Regions from separate parts of the Nonomuraea sp. NPDC049309 genome, predicted to be linked through region 2. Evidence: riboswitches for the same ligand, from Rfam matches in the RefSeq annotation. Region 2 holds a riboswitch; each other region holds the start of a gene.

Region 1 (3,610 bases), on a different contig from region 2:
CGGCCGTTCACCGTGGATCATCGCAGCATCGTAAGCCAGGCGATTTCCAATGTGACCGCATCGGATTGACCGGTCCAGTCGTGCCGGGTCACCGTCCCGGGCGTAGCAACTGATTCGGCTGCCGCCCCTCGCCCGAGCGGGGCCGCCGGCGGCGTACGCGCTGGTCGCCATCGGCGCGGCGGTGCTCGGGCCGCTCGCCACGTTTCCGCTCGGCCGCCTGGTCGCCTACGGCGGGGCGGGCCCGCTCGTCGCCCTGCTGCTGGTGCTGCAAGCCCAGGAGCTCTGCACCGCGCTGCTGGAGCCCGCGGGGCCGCCGTGGTCCGGCGGATCGACGGGGAGCTGCGCCACCGGGTGCGCGCCGCAGTCGCGGCCATGCCGCTCGCCCGGCTCGAACGCCCGCACGTGCAAGGCGACCTGCGGCTCGCCCTGCACGGCCTCGCGGCCGTCCGGGCGGCGCTGGAACGCGCGGACGCCCGCCCGGTGGCCGGAGAATTTCCGCGCGGCCTGGAGACCGAGCCGGGCGAGACGTTCGAGGGCGGCGTGCGGCTCTCCGGCGGGCAGCGGCAGCGGCTGGCGCTCGCCCGAGGCTCGATGCGTACGGCGCCGCGGCTGCTGGTGGTGCTGCTGGACGAGCCGACCGCGGCGCCGGACGCCCCGTCCGAGAGCCCGAGGCGGCGAAGAGCCGCCCGGGGCCGTCACGCTGCTGATCACCCACCGTTTTCCGGCGGTGCGGATGGCGGATCTCATTGTCGTGTTCGACGGGGGCCGCATCGTGCGGTGCGGCACGCATGACGAGCTCGTCGCGGTCCCGGGGCTCTACGCCGAGCTCGACGTGGTCCGGCGCCGGGCGTTCGACGTCCCGGGATGACGAAACGCGGCGCGGGCGTTAGAGCCCCGACGTTCGAGAGCCCCGATGGCGAGACGCGGCGCCGGGCGTTCGAGAGCCCCGGACGACGAAACGCGCGCCCCGGGGAGGGGACGCGCGTTCTGCCGTCACGAAGAAGGTGGGAGCACCCACCGGTGGGAGTGCGTCAGGAGGCGTACTCGGGGTAGCCGTAGCCGACGACCTGCGACTTCGGCCGGACCCGCTCCTCGACCTTGCCGTTGCCGGTGTTGCCCTCGATGGTGGTGATGGTGCCGTCGCGGTTGTCCTTGACGACGAAGCCGACGTGCTGGATGTCGTTCAGCGACTTGCCGCCCTTCCAGGAGAAGAACACCACGGCGCCAGGCTTGGCCTCGTGGCCGAAGCGCTTGTTGGCGGCGAACCACTTGGCGTGGGCGACGGTCCAGGCGTCCCAGCCGACCTGCGGGCGGGCGCCGGTCTTCTCGCCGACCCAGGAGACGAACATCGAGCACCAGGCGGCGTTCAGGTAATCGGCGCGGCTGCCGCCGTCGCGGGCGATGGTCTCGGCCGCGCGCTGGGAGTTGGCGTACCACTGCTGGTACGGGGTGCCGCCGCCCTTGGCGTTCTCGGAGGTGCCGATCTGCGACCTGGCGACCGCGAGCACCTGGTCGGCGGTGACGTTGATCTTCGTCTCGTCGCGCTCGCCCGCCTTGTGGGCGGCGCGGGCGGTGTCCGGGTGCTTGGCGGCGGTGGCCGCGGCGACCGCGGTGGAGGCGTCGGCGTGGGCCGTGGCGGGGACGCCGAGGGCCGAGGCCAGGACGCCGGCGCCGAGCACGGCGCGGGCGATGGTGTTCTTCGAGACAGCGGTAAGACGGTGCTTGGCCATCGAGGGGGTAACTCCTTGCTTCCATGCCGCTTACCGGGTTAGCTGACGGGTTCGGGCGTGGAAGCTGCCCTACGGCACCGGAGTGCCGATTCACCCCAAAGGACGTGGGTCCCCGGTTCCGCACGTGGCGGATTCAGCGGTCACAGGACATTCCTGTGATCTTTCGTGCGATGGTCTGACATAGCCGGACAAACCGGGCGTATGCCTCAAGATGCCCCATAAGGTAATACACGAGGCAAGAGGATTACAAATCCATAAAAGTAAAGTCAGCTGAGCTGACTGCGAGCCTCGGCCAGAAGCCCCATCATGGCAAGGGATTCGTCAAGAGGCATGATCGAGGATTCGGTCCTGCCTTCGGCCGTGGCGGCGCGGACTTCGCGGAGCTCTCCGGCGTAACCGTTGTCGGCCGGATCGAGCACGTGCTCCTCCGGCTCCATCGAGGGCCCGGAGAGCACGATCCGCTGCGGTGCCCAGAACGGCGCCTGGATGTCCGCGCGCATCTGAGTACCCACAACGCCGGCCTGGTTCGGGTAATTCCCGAGCAATGAAGTCGCCACGAGAGCGTGCTTGCCGTCGGGGTAGAGCAAGACGCCGGCCGCCTCCGCGTCAACGCCGTTCGGTGCGAGCTTACCGGTGACGTGCAGGCCGGTGGGCATGCCCAGGAGGAGCTGGGCCAGCCCGAACGGGTAGATCCCCAGGTCGAGCAGGGCGCCGCCGCCCAGCTCCGGCGCCCACAGGCGGTGCGCGGGGTCGTAGGGGTGGGCGAAACCGAAGCTCGCCTGCACCGACCGGATCTCGCCGAAGCGAGGGTCGTCCTTGATGAGCTGAATGAGCGGATTGAACCGCATCCACATCGCTTCCATCAGGAAGACCCCCGCCTCGCGGGCCAGGCGCACCATCTTCTCGGCGTCGTCCACGGTCGCGGCCAGCGGCTTCTCGCACAGCACCGCCTTGCCCGCCGCGATGGCGGCCTCGGCCACCTGCAGGTGCTGGGCGTGCGGGGTGGCGATGTAGATGGCGTCCACCGCCGGATCCGCGCACAGCTGCTCGTAGGAGCCGTACGCCGACTCGGCGCCCAGCTCCGCCGCCAGGGCCTGCGCCCTGTCCAGACTCCTCGATCCGACGGCGGCCACCCGCATGCCGGGTTCCGCCACGATCACCTTGCCGACGGTACGGGCGATGCCGCCGGTGGCGGCTATTCCCCAAGTGAAATCTCGCACGCCGGCGATCGTATCCGGAAGGTAAAAACGCTTATATGCCGGGTGATGCCGGAAATATCAGAAATGTCCGGCAGTCACACCGGTCACCTTCACACCGCGTGGAACGTGTCGGGGTCGGGACCCAGCCGCTGCTCCCTGTTCATCGCGCTGATGGCCGCGAGGTCCTCGTCGTCGAGGAAGAAGTCGAAGACGTCGATGTTCTCGGCGATCCTGGCCGGCGTGACCGACTTCGGGATCACCACGTTGCCGATCTGGAGGTGCCAGCGCAGCACGATCTGCGCGGGCGTCTTGCAGTGCTTGTCGGCCAGCACCCGCAGCGCCGGGTCGTCGAGCAGCCCCCTGCCCTGGCCGAGCGGGCTCCACGCCTCGGTGAGAATGCCGTTGGCCTCGTGGAACTCCCGCATCTGGCGCTGCTGGAAGTACGGATGGAGCTCGATCTGGTTGATCGAGGGAACGATGTCGGCCTCGTTCATGAGCCGGGTGAGCGTCTCGACCGTGAAGTTGGACACGCCGATGGCCTTGGCCCGGCCGTCCCGGTAGATCTTCTCCATGGCCTTCCAGGCCTGCACGTACTTGTCGTGCTGCGGCATCGGCCAGTGGATGAGGTAAAGGTCGACGTAGTCGAGGCCGAGCCGGGCCAGCGACTCCTCGAAGGCGGCC
Region 2 (3,610 bases):
CACCGTCGAGCATCCTGGCGAGCAGCCGCTGCCACCACTCCGCGAGCGGCGCCGGCGCGCCCGGAGGCTGCACCCCGATCGGCTGGCCGTAGGGCTGGCCGTAGCCGGGCTGCCCGTAGCCCTGCTGACCGTAGGGCTGCGGCTGGCCGTAGCCGGGCTGGCCGTACTGCTGCTGGGCGTCGTAGCCCTGCTGGCCGTACCCGGGCTGGGCGTAGCCGGGCTGGGACTGCGGCTGCTGCTGGCCGTAGCCGGGCTGGCCGTACTGCTGCTGGGCGTCATAGCCCTGCTGCCCGTAGCCCTGCTGCTGGCCGTACTGCTGCTGGGCGTCGTAGCCCTGACCGTAACCCGGCTGGGACTGCGGCTGCTGACCGTACCCGGGCTGAGACGGGGGCTGCTGTCCATAGCCGGGCTGGGACTGCGGCTGCTGGCCGTAGCCCTGCTGCTGGCCGTACTGCTGCTGGGCGTCGTAGCCCTGACCGTAGCCCGGCTGTGACTGGGGCTGCTGCCCGTACGGCGCCTGCTGGTCGTAGCCCTGCTGGCCGGAGGGAGGCTGCTGCCCGTAGCCGGGCTGGGACTGCGGCTGCTGGCCGTAAGCCTGCTGCTGGGGGTCGTAGCCCTGCTGGGGGTAGCCCTGCTGTCCGTAGCCCTGCTGCGGCTGCTGCCCGTAGCCCTGCTGCCCGTAAGGGAGTTGCTGCTGGCCATAGGGGGGCTGCTGCTGGCCGTATCCCGGCTGGGACGGCTGCTGCTGCCCATAGCCGTACTGCTGTTGCTGTCCGTACTGGGGCTGCTGCCCGTAGGCGTCGTCCGCCCGGTAGCCGACCACAGTCGCGTCCGGGTCGGGCGCGCCGGGGTGGCGGCCCGCGTTCTGCGGCCCGTAAGGGGTGCCGGGTGCAGAATTCTCGCCGGATTCGTCCTGTGGATACGGCGGCTGTCCGGTGCTCACCGTGTCACCTCGCTTCAAGTGCGCATGTGGCACGTGTCAGGACACATGCCTGTGCTGCCCAACGTATCGACATAGGTATCAACAATCACCTTTCCGTCTGGTCAGGGTCCGCGTCACCCGATGTCAGATGGAGCAGCATGCGGGTGTTGCCCAGGGTGTTCGGTTTGACGTGTTCGAGATCGAGAAACTCCGCCACACCCTCGTCGTACGAGGCCAGCAGTTCGGCGTACACCTCGGGTGAGACCGGCGTGCCCTGAATCCGGCGAAAGCCGAGCCGTGCGAAGAAGTCGACCTCAAAAGTCAGACAGAATACACGCTGCAGACCCAGATCTTTCGCCTGCTGTATGAGCGCCGAGACGATCCGGCGGCCGACGCCCATGCCCTGACACTCCGGATCCACGGCCACGGTCCGGACCTCGGCGAGATCCTCCCAGAGCACGTGGAGCGCGCCGCAGCCGACGACCTGCCCGCCCCGTTCGGCCACCCAGAACTCCTGCACGTCCTCGTACAGGGTGACGGTGGCCTTCTTCAGGAGCCGCGGGCCCGCTCCCGCGTAGGTGTCCACAAGCCTCCTGATGGCCCGCACGTCGGGTGTGCGGGCGCGCCGGACCACGACCGCGGTCTCGGCTGCTGTCAGTTCGGCCACCTGCTCCATGGCCCTCCAGGGTACAGATGTCATTACGGCTCGGCCCTAACTCCCACGTCTCGCCCCATGCTGTAACAACTCGTGCTCATCCGAGCACGCGCTCCGAGCAGGCGTGCAGCCCATCTGAAGTCACGCCAAATCCGGCATAAAACCACTTCTGTACGGCCCGCCACGAGATCACCTTGTGACCCTTCGGTTGTGAAACCTCAACAGAGTCTGTAGTTCTGGTTGAGCACGAACCCGGAGTGCATTAGTGTCCAGCGACGATGTTCCCCGCGTGTCGCGCGCGGGCGACACGCCTAATCCTCCACAAGGAGGAGCCGGGGAACCGCCGGCGGCGCCCCCAACGCCGCCCGGGGTGAATCCGCACCGTCCGGTAGGGCTGCTCCGGCCCGAACCCGTCAGCTAACCCGGCAGGCGCCGATGGAAGGAGCTGGTTGGTGAAGCGTACGCGCGAGCGTGAGAGGACGACGGCGGGCAAGCACGCCCGCCCTCCGAAACGCGCCGCACGGCGATCCCGCCTGCTCGGTGTAATAAGTGTCACACTCGCGGCGTTGATGGTCGCGACTCCCGTCGGCTCGGCATCCGCCGACCCCAAGCCCTCGCTTCAAGACCTGGCCAAGCAGGTCGAGAAGATGCACACCGAGATCGAGCAGCTGTCCGAGCAGTACAACGGCCAGCGGGAGAAGCTCAAGAGCGCCAAGAGGGCCGCTGAGGCCGCGAAGAAGACCCTGGCCGCCAGCGAGGCCGATCTCGCCGCCAAGCGCGCCAAGGCGGCCGCCCTGGCCGAGAACGCCTACATCACCGGCGGGCTCAGCCGCATCCTGGCCTTCACCACCTCCGACGACCCCGACACGTTCCTCGACCGCGCCGCCACCACGTACGTGCTGGAGCAGCAGCAGGGCGAGGCCGTCAACCAGGTCACCAAGGCCAGGCAGGCCGCGGAGCGCGCCAGGGCGAGCGCCAAGACCCGCATCGCCGAGGTCGAGAAGCTGATCGCCGACCTCGGCGCCAAGCGCGACAAGATCACCAAGCTGGTGGCCAAGGTCGAGAGCAACCTGTTCCGCCGCGCCCTCGGCGAGGCGGGCCGGCCCGGCACCCGCGCCCAGCGCGTCGACCTGCCCATCCCGGGCAGCGGCAAGGCCGCCCAGGCCGCGAGGTGGGCGCTGACGCAGCAGCTCAAGCCGTACGTCTGGGGCGCCGACGGCCCCAACTCCTACGACTGCAGCGGCCTGGTCATGGCGGCCTACCAGCAGGTCGGCATCTCGCTGCCGCACTACACCGGCAGCCAGTGGACGGCCGGGCGGCACATCGACCGCTCCGAGCTGCGCGCCGGCGACCTCGTGTTCTTCTACAGCGACCTGCACCACGTGGGCATCTACCTCGGCGGCGGGATGATGATCCACGCCCCGCGCACCGGCGACGTCGTCCGCATCGCCTCCATCGCGAACAGGCCCTACGCGGGCGCGGTCCGCATCGCCGACTGAGCCTCCCGGAGCGGCCCGCGGGTCCCGCCTCGCGCGGGCCCCGGGCGGCCCCTTCGCCCCGCCCTCCCGACGGGGCTCTCACGCGAACCCGACCGGGGCGCCTCACGTCAAAACCGTGCGGAGGCCTCACACAAACCCTGCGGGGCGCCTCACGCTAACTCCGCGGGGGCCTCACCCGAACGCTGCCGGGGCCTCACGCAAACTCCCCGGGGGGCCTCACCCGAACGCTGCCGGGGCCTCACGCCAAACCCTGCGGGGTCTCACGCAAACCCTGCGAAGGCCTCACCCCTGCGAAGGCCTCACGCGAATTGCGGGGCGCCTCACGTGTACCCCGGAGGGCGCTTCGTCCTTCTCTCACGCCGGCCCGCCGCCGGCCCGTGCCGGCCGCCCCGTGTGAACGCCCGTCGCCCGGCCCTGACCGCCGGGCTTGACCGGGCCGCTAGATCAGCTGGCGGCGGGCCGCCCAGGCCACGGCCTCGATCGCCGTGGCGACGCCGATGCGGTCGCAGATGACCCGCAGCCGCCGCCGTACGG
Region 3 (3,610 bases), on a different contig from region 2:
TGTTCGGCGGCACCGGTCCGGGCGGGTACGACTGCTCGGGGCTCACTCAGGCGGCGTGGGCGGCCGCGGGCGTGCGGCTACCGCGTACGACCTGGCAGCAGTGGGCCTGGGGCGCGAACCGGCGGGTGTCGCTGGACGACCTCCAGCCTGGTGATCTCATCTTCAGCGAGGGTTTGGGGCACGTCAGTATCTATGCGGGCAACGGGCAGATCGTCCACGCCCCGCAGACGGGCGACGTCGTCAAGGTCGTCAAGCTCTCCGAGTACGGCCGCCGCCTCGTCGGCGCGATCCGCCCGTAAGGCTGACGCGTGCGGGGAGACCCGCGCTTCGCGCACCCGTTTCTCCGGTGACGGCCCGCTCGTGCCGAGGTTCACGACCTCGGACGGGCGGGCCGGCCGCTTTTCGCGGCACGCTTGCGAAGCCACCGTCTCCGCTCTTCGGCCGGTTCACTAAGAGACCGGGCCGGTAGGGGCCGGACCTGAGACGCGGCTCCGCCCGTACCTGAGACGCGGCTCCGCCCGCACCTCCGACGGCGCCGACTGGCGCGACCCGGCCGAGCGGACGGATTCCCAGAGTCGTTTTCATGATCTGTCGCATTCAGGACCGCTATTCGCTTTAGTCGCCGTTTCTCCGAGTGTGATATACGTCGCTCTCCTTCTACGATGCGGCATCGTAGTGGCGCCAAGGTGCGGGCCGTAGACCGTGGTGAAGGCGCGATCTTGCTGCTAGGACGTGTCGGAAAAAGGGGAAATTTCGAAAGGTGCATCCTGTCGCGGTGGTCATTCGCGCCGGCGGGCGGCCGTGCGGGAACGGGGTTCACATTTGTGACGCAGGTGACAGATGTGACTGATGAGACCTTACAAAGGGGCGGGAATGGAATTGTGAGTGAGGTCACATTTCGGTCACGGGATCTGGGGTCCCAGCAGCGGTTCCGAGTCTGACAAATACCTCTATCTGATCTTTACAGCGTTACTTGGGCTTTGCCGATTCGTGACCGTTCGGCGTAACTTCTGGCGTCGCGGCGGACAAGCCATGTCGTCGCGAACCGATCATCGGTCACTCCCGATGTGAGACAGATACATATCCGCCGGTCGGCCCCGACATCCCCATCGCACGCATCGATCGGGGCGTGACCTGCCGAATCCGTGCAGCCAGGAGGCACGGAGCCGGGGACCCAGCGATCCCGCGTTCCCCAAGGGATCAGGGGTGAATCGGCGCGCCATCGCGCCGTAGGGCGACTTCCACGCCCGAATCCGTCAGCTAACCCGGTAGGCGTTCGTGGAAGACCCAAGGAGAAATCCTGTCTGAATCCCCGCAGAACCCCCGCCTGTCCCGCCTTGCCCTGAGTGGTGTCGCACTCACGTTGACTGTGACAGCCGGAGGTATGGTCCTCCATGCCCCCGAGGCTCAGGCGGCGACGACCCGCGACGCCGGTGCGGCGGCCGGAGCGACGGTGAAGGCGGCCACCACCGCCCGCACCACCGCCTCGGCCAAGGCCCGTAAGAGGGCCGCCAAGGCCGCCCGGCAGAGGGCGAGGGCCGGCAAGGCCGTCGCCGTGGCCAAGAAGCAGATCGGTGACCCGTACCGTTACGGGGCCGCCGGACCCGGTGCCTTCGACTGCTCCGGTCTCGTCCAGTACGCCTGGAGGAAGGCCGGCGTCAAGCTCCCGCGCGTGGCGAGCAGCCAGTTCGCCCGCGTCAGGAAGAAGGTCTCCTGGCGCAATCTCCAGCCTGGTGACCTGATGTTCTTCAACGGGCTCGGCCATGTGGGCATGTACGTCGGCAAAGGCAAGATGATCCATTCACCTCGGACGGGTGAACGGGTACGCATCGACAAGCTGAGCGGATGGCGTAAGGCGTCCTTCGTCGGCGCCGTCCGTCCCGGCGCGTGAAGAAGCCCCGTCCGGATCCTCTCCGATCCGGGCGGGGCTCTCGCGTGCCGGGGACGGCCTACCATCGGGGCTGTGCCCGAGCAGGTGAGCCGACGTGCCGTGGCGGCCGGGCTGGTGCTCGCCGCCGTCTCCCTCGCGCCGGCCGCCGCTCCGCTGCCCGGCGCGCCGATCCTGCCCCAGGCGGTACGCGGCCTGTGGCCCGGCCCGTACGCCGTGCGCCGCGGCAGGTGGTCCACGGTCGTGGGCCACGACGCCACGGGGCTCGGCGAGCTGGCGCGCAGGGCCGACACGGCGGGCCGCCGGGTCTCGGCGGTGCTCGCCCGCCCCGTACGCCCCTTGATCGTCGTACCGGCCGGCGCCCGCGAGGCGGCCGCGCTGGCCCGGGTGGGCGGCGTGGACGGCCTGGCGGCACTGGCCGACGGCGAACGGGTGATCGTCGTGCCCGAGTCGTTCGCCAGGCTCAACCCCACGGGCAGGGACGTCGTCCTCGCCCACGAGCTCACCCACGTCGTCGCCGGCACCGCGGGCCTGCCCGTCTGGCTGTACGAGGGCTTCGCCGACTACGTCGCCTACCGCGACGCCGGGCTGCCCGTGACGGTCGCCGCCGCCGAGCTGGCCGCCGAGGTGCGGGCCGGACGCCTCCCGACCGATCTGCCGGGGCCTGCGGCTTTCGCGGCGAACGGCGCCGACCCGGCCGCGCTCGCCCGGGCGTACCAGGAGGCCTGGCTGGCGTGTCGCTTCCTCGCTGACCGGTTCGGTGAGGGGACCCTGGTGAGGCTCTACCGTGCGGCCCGCGCACGCGGGACCGATCGGGCACTCGCCGCGCTCGGGCTCTCCGTCGCGACGCTGACCGCGCGGTGGCGCGCGTACGTGCGGGATCAGCTCGTGTGAAGGGGAGGCAGATGAGCGAACGACAACACCCGGACGGCCGGGAGACGGACCGCGCGGAGGCCGAGGGGGCGAAGGACGGCACCCGGGCGGCTGAGGAGGCGCTGGCCACGGTGGGCGCCACCCACCCGCCCGGTGCGCCCGCCGGAGGCGGCGCCCAGGACGCGGAGGCCGCAGGCGGGCAGGAGGGCGCGCGGACCCCGGACGAAAAGGCCGCGGCAGGCGGCGCGCAGGCGGACCCGCCGGCCTCGGACCCGCCGGCCTTGGACTCGCCGGCCTCGGACGCGGACGGCGGAAAGGCGGACGTTCAGCGCTTGACCAGCGGGAAGGGGGCGGGCATGGACGAACGCGGAACGACCACCCCGGCCCTGCGCCGCCAGGCGGCCCTGGCGCTGGTGCTGCTCGGCATCGTGATCATCGCCGTGGCCGCGTTCACCACGCCCTGGGACGTGCTGACCGGAGGGCCGCCCGATCCGGCCCGCGACTTCACCGCCGCCCAGATCGCCAAGGGAGAGGCGTTCGACGCGGCGACCAGCCTGCCGAGCTACCTGTCGCTGGCGCTCACCCTCATCTCCGCCGGGGTGCTGGTGGCCACCCCGTTCGGCGCGAAGGTACTGGCCTGGCTGAGGGGCCCGTGGTGGCTGCGGGTGATCCTCGGCACGGTGGTGATCACGGCGATCATTGAGGCGCTCCGGTGGCCCCTGGGCGTGTGGTTCGAGACGATCCTGCGCGAGTACGGCCTGTCCACGCAGGACTGGGCCGGCTGGACGGCCGACCGGCTGAAGAGCCTGGGCGTGGAGACGTTCCTGCTCTGTCTCATGCTGGTGGTCC
Region 4 (3,610 bases), on a different contig from region 2:
GTCACCAGCTCCGAGAGCCCCGACTGGCGCAACGTGGTCACCGTGCGCGGCGTGCTGGCCGACGGCCGCACGGTCTCGGTCTCGGGCACGCTGTCCGGGCCGCGCCAGATCACCAAGATCGTCGAGGTCAACGGCTACGAGATGGAGATCGAGCCGACGGCCCACCTGTGCTTCTTCACCTACACCGACCGCCCCGGCGTCGTCGGCGTGGTCGGCCGGCTGCTCGGCGAGCACGGCATCAACATCGCCTCGATGCAGGTGGCCCGCGACGTCAAGGGCGGCAAGGCGCTCATCGCGCTGACCGTCGACTCGGCGATCCCGGCCGACGTGGTCGAGCAGATCGGCGCCGAGATCGGCGCCGAGAGCGGCCGCTCGGTGGACCTGGAGGACTGAGCCGACTCCGCCCGGCCGGGAGAGGCGAACCGCCTCCCGGCCGGGCGGAGGGCCGCGCATCCGGGTCGTGGTCGTGGAGAGGGAAGTCCTCCACGGCGAACCGGCTCCCGGCCGATCCGGAGGGTCGCGCAGCGGACCTGAATGAGGTGGGCCGGAGGCCGCGCTTTCGGCCGACCGGCTCGGGGCACACCCCTGATGACCTGCGAAGGGCCGTCACCCGTTTCGGGTGGCGGCCCTTTTCTGTCTCAGGATGCGAGATAGTAGGACATCCAAGCTTCATCCTCGGGTACTGTGGCGGTGATGCGCCAGGTTCTCGTACTCATTACCTGCCGCGGCGGGGCCTGTTAGGGCAGGTCGACGTACCCGCCGCGGTGAGCGGCGCATGTGTCGGCCGTTAAGTCCCTTCGCCTGGTCCGCAACCCGGACCACGAGATCAGGCCCGATCGGGCTCGCGACCGGAGCCCGGCTTCCCCCTCTTGTTCAGGAACGCGTCCGCGAAGCGAGATGAGTCACATGTACGAGATGTATGCCTACAACCGTGCCGAGGACCACGAGGACGAGGCCACGGAGGCCGTCCAGATGGCCCTGGACCGGCGCGACAACGGCGGAGCCCCGCAGAGCAGGTGAGCACGAGCGGCCCCGCGCCCGTCGCACGGGGCCGATGAGTCGCCGGAGTGCCGCCGCGGTTCGGCCGGGTTCACGGTCAGGTGCCGGAGTTCGGCCGGAGTTCGCGCGGTGTGGTCCGGCGGGCCTCACGGGTGCACGCTCAGAGGGTGGCGGTGAGCATCGGCGGTGCGGGTTCCTTGCGCCGTTCGAGCTCCTTGGCCCACCGGCGGACGCCCTTGGGGTCCGGCCTGACCGCGCCGACGAACGCCTGACGGCGCCACTCGGAGAGCTTCTCCTCCTTCACCACGTCGCCTGAGTGCGGCGCGTGCACCATGTATCCGGGCTTGGAGATCATGCCCACGTGGCCGAGGCCGCTGAAGAAGACCAGGTCACCGGGCTTGAGCTGGTTCCAGCCGATCTTCCGGGAGAACGCGTGGTACTGCTCGGCGGCGGTGCGCGGCAGGTGGATCCCCGCCTTCCCGTACGCCCTGAGCATGAGCCCGGAGCAGTCGTAGCCGCCGTTGCCGGTGCCGCCCCACACGTACGGGGTGCCGCGCTGGCGCATGGCGAACCTGAGCGCGACCTTCCAGGCGGGCTTGGGCAGGCGCTTTAGCTGGATGCGCTTGACCTGGGGGCCGGTGAGGGTGATCGGGCCGGCCGGCTTGGTGTCCTGGCCGGCGTGGTCGCGGCCTTTGCCGGGGTCGGCGGAGGCCGGAGAGGGGAGTGCGATGAGCCCGGCGGCGACGCCCGCCAGGGCGATGGCGATGCGAGACAGGGGTCTGTCCTTCCACGTGGCCGACCGGGTTAGCTGACGGGCTCGGGCCTGGAAGACAGCCCTACGGCGTGTGCCGATTCGCCCCTGGGGGAGGTTGGGTCCCCGGCTCCACGCACCCGCTGCGTGGATTAGGCCTGACGGACTCTAACGAAACGGTCAAAAGGTCGCAATGCGTCTAAAATCGGACGTCCGGACAATGAGATGATGTGTTCGTCAGTCGAGACGAGCCGGTAAGGTACCGCCCATGGAGTCGCGTAACATCCGCTTGGCTGTCATCCCCGGTGACGGCATCGGCACCGAGGTCGTCGCAGAAGGACTCAAGGTCCTGGAGGCGGTGGGTACGAAGATCGAGCCCACCCACTATGACCTGGGCGCCGCCCGCTATCACCGCACCGGCGAGACGTTGCCCGACTCGGTGCTCCAGGAGCTGCGCGGCTACGACGCCATCCTGCTCGGCGCCGTCGGCGACCCCAGTGTGCCGCCCGGCATCCTGGAGCGCGACCTGCTGCTGCGGCTGCGGTTCGAGTTCGACCACTACGTCAACCTGCGCCCGGTCAAGCTCTTCCCCGGCGTGCGCACCCCGCTGGCCGACACGCCGCCCGAGAACATCGACATGATCGTCGTCCGCGAGGGCACCGAGGGCCTCTACGCCGGCACCGGCGGCGCCATGCGGCGCGGCACCCCGCACGAGATCGCCACCCAGGAGTCGCTCAACACCGCCTACGGCGTCGAGCGCGTGGTGCGCTACGCCTTCGACAAGGCGCAGTCGCGCCCCCGCAAGAAGATCACGCTCGTCCACAAGACGAACGTCCTCACCTACGCGGGCGACCTGTGGCAGCGCACGGTCGACCGCGTGGCCGCCGACTACCCCGAGGTCAGCGTCGACTACTCCCACATCGACGCCGCCTCGATGTTCTTCGTCACCCAGCCCGAGCGCTTCGACGTGGTCGTCACCGACAACCTCTTCGGCGACATCATCACCGACCTCGGCGCCGCCATCGCGGGCGGCATCGGCCTGGCCGCCAGCGGCAACATCAACCCCACCGGCGCCGCGCCCAGCATGTTCGAGCCCGTTCACGGCAGCGCGCCCGACATCGCCGGCCAGGGCAAGGCCGACCCGACCGCGACCATCCTGTCCGTCGCCATGCTCCTCGACCACCTCGGCCTGAGCGCTGAGGCGGCCAAGGTGGAGCAGGCGGTCGCCGCCGACATCGCGGCGCGTGCCGAGGGCGCCGGCCCGCGCAGCACGCAGCAGATCGGCGACGACATCACCGCGCGAGTAGCCGGCTAGGGTCGCCTAGCCGATTCACGAGCGCCCGGCGGCCCTAGGACGGACTGCCGGGCGCTTTTTGGTGTCCCCAGCACCGGGGAAAAGTGCGCTTAATGCACGATTGACCCCTTGCCATCCCATATAGCGAGACAATAGGAAGTACGGACTGCCTCCGGCACGGCCGCCCCGCGGCAGTCGCGCAGCACCGCAGCCGGCGGACAGCTCCGTTAGATTCGGTAGATCGCAGAGAGAAGGATCGTCGTCATGACCGTCGCTCAGAAGCTCAGCTTCGACGTGCAGCTATCCGACCACGCTCGCACCGCGGCCGAGCGGGAGCAGGTACTGGCGAACCCCGGTTTCGGGCAGATCTTCACCGATCACATGGTCTCGATCGATTACACCGAGGGTCAGGGCTGGCACGACGCGCGGCTCACGCCGTACGGGCCGCTCACCCTCGACCCCGCCACTGCGGTCTTCCACTACGCCCAGGAGCTGTTCGAGGGCCTCAAGGCGTACCGGCAGGCCAATGGCTCGATCGTGATGTTCCGCCCGTACGCCAACGCCCG

The links. A riboswitch is a leader RNA that binds a small molecule or an ion and turns the genes downstream of it on or off. The one in region 2 is predicted to bind cyclic di-AMP.
Region 1: linked by a shared signal. The riboswitch ahead of ACGFIM_RS07570 (CHAP domain-containing protein) and the one ahead of ACGFIM_RS19570 (C40 family peptidase) in region 2 are both predicted to bind cyclic di-AMP.
Region 3: linked by a shared signal. The riboswitch ahead of ACGFIM_RS09645 (C40 family peptidase) and the one ahead of ACGFIM_RS19570 (C40 family peptidase) in region 2 are both predicted to bind cyclic di-AMP.
Region 4: linked by a shared signal. The riboswitch ahead of ACGFIM_RS32635 (C40 family peptidase) and the one ahead of ACGFIM_RS19570 (C40 family peptidase) in region 2 are both predicted to bind cyclic di-AMP.

The regions. Positions count from the first base shown of each region.
Region 1 covers NZ_JBICSH010000001.1:1,661,288-1,664,897, reverse strand. Annotated here, with positions in the region: gene ACGFIM_RS07585 (hypothetical protein) at 1-21, opposite strand, end outside; gene ACGFIM_RS07580 (hypothetical protein) at 226-747, opposite strand; gene ACGFIM_RS07575 (hypothetical protein) at 734-868, shown strand; gene ACGFIM_RS07570 (CHAP domain-containing protein) at 1,032-1,730, opposite strand; cyclic di-AMP (ydaO/yuaA leader) riboswitch at 1,743-1,879, opposite strand; gene ACGFIM_RS07565 (Gfo/Idh/MocA family protein) at 1,997-2,950, opposite strand; gene ACGFIM_RS07560 (aldo/keto reductase) at 3,040-3,610, opposite strand, start outside.
Region 2 covers NZ_JBICSH010000002.1:1,192,033-1,195,642, reverse strand. Annotated here, with positions in the region: gene ACGFIM_RS19580 (RDD family protein) at 1-943, opposite strand, end outside; gene ACGFIM_RS19575 (amino-acid N-acetyltransferase) at 1,029-1,598, opposite strand; cyclic di-AMP (ydaO/yuaA leader) riboswitch at 1,876-2,024, shown strand; gene ACGFIM_RS19570 (C40 family peptidase) at 2,147-3,076, shown strand; gene ACGFIM_RS19565 (LuxR C-terminal-related transcriptional regulator) at 3,516-3,610, opposite strand, start outside.
Region 3 covers NZ_JBICSH010000001.1:2,148,177-2,151,786, reverse strand. Annotated here, with positions in the region: gene ACGFIM_RS09650 (NlpC/P60 family protein) at 1-299, shown strand, start outside; cyclic di-AMP (ydaO/yuaA leader) riboswitch at 1,126-1,290, shown strand; gene ACGFIM_RS09645 (C40 family peptidase) at 1,385-1,891, shown strand; gene ACGFIM_RS09640 (hypothetical protein) at 1,964-2,782, shown strand; gene ACGFIM_RS09635 (M48 family metallopeptidase) at 2,794-3,610, shown strand, end outside.
Region 4 covers NZ_JBICSH010000006.1:216,409-220,018, forward strand. Annotated here, with positions in the region: gene serA (phosphoglycerate dehydrogenase) at 1-393, shown strand, start outside; gene ACGFIM_RS32635 (C40 family peptidase) at 1,160-1,564, opposite strand; cyclic di-AMP (ydaO/yuaA leader) riboswitch at 1,778-1,919, opposite strand; gene ACGFIM_RS32640 (3-isopropylmalate dehydrogenase) at 2,019-3,065, shown strand; gene ACGFIM_RS32645 (branched-chain amino acid aminotransferase) at 3,309-3,610, shown strand, end outside.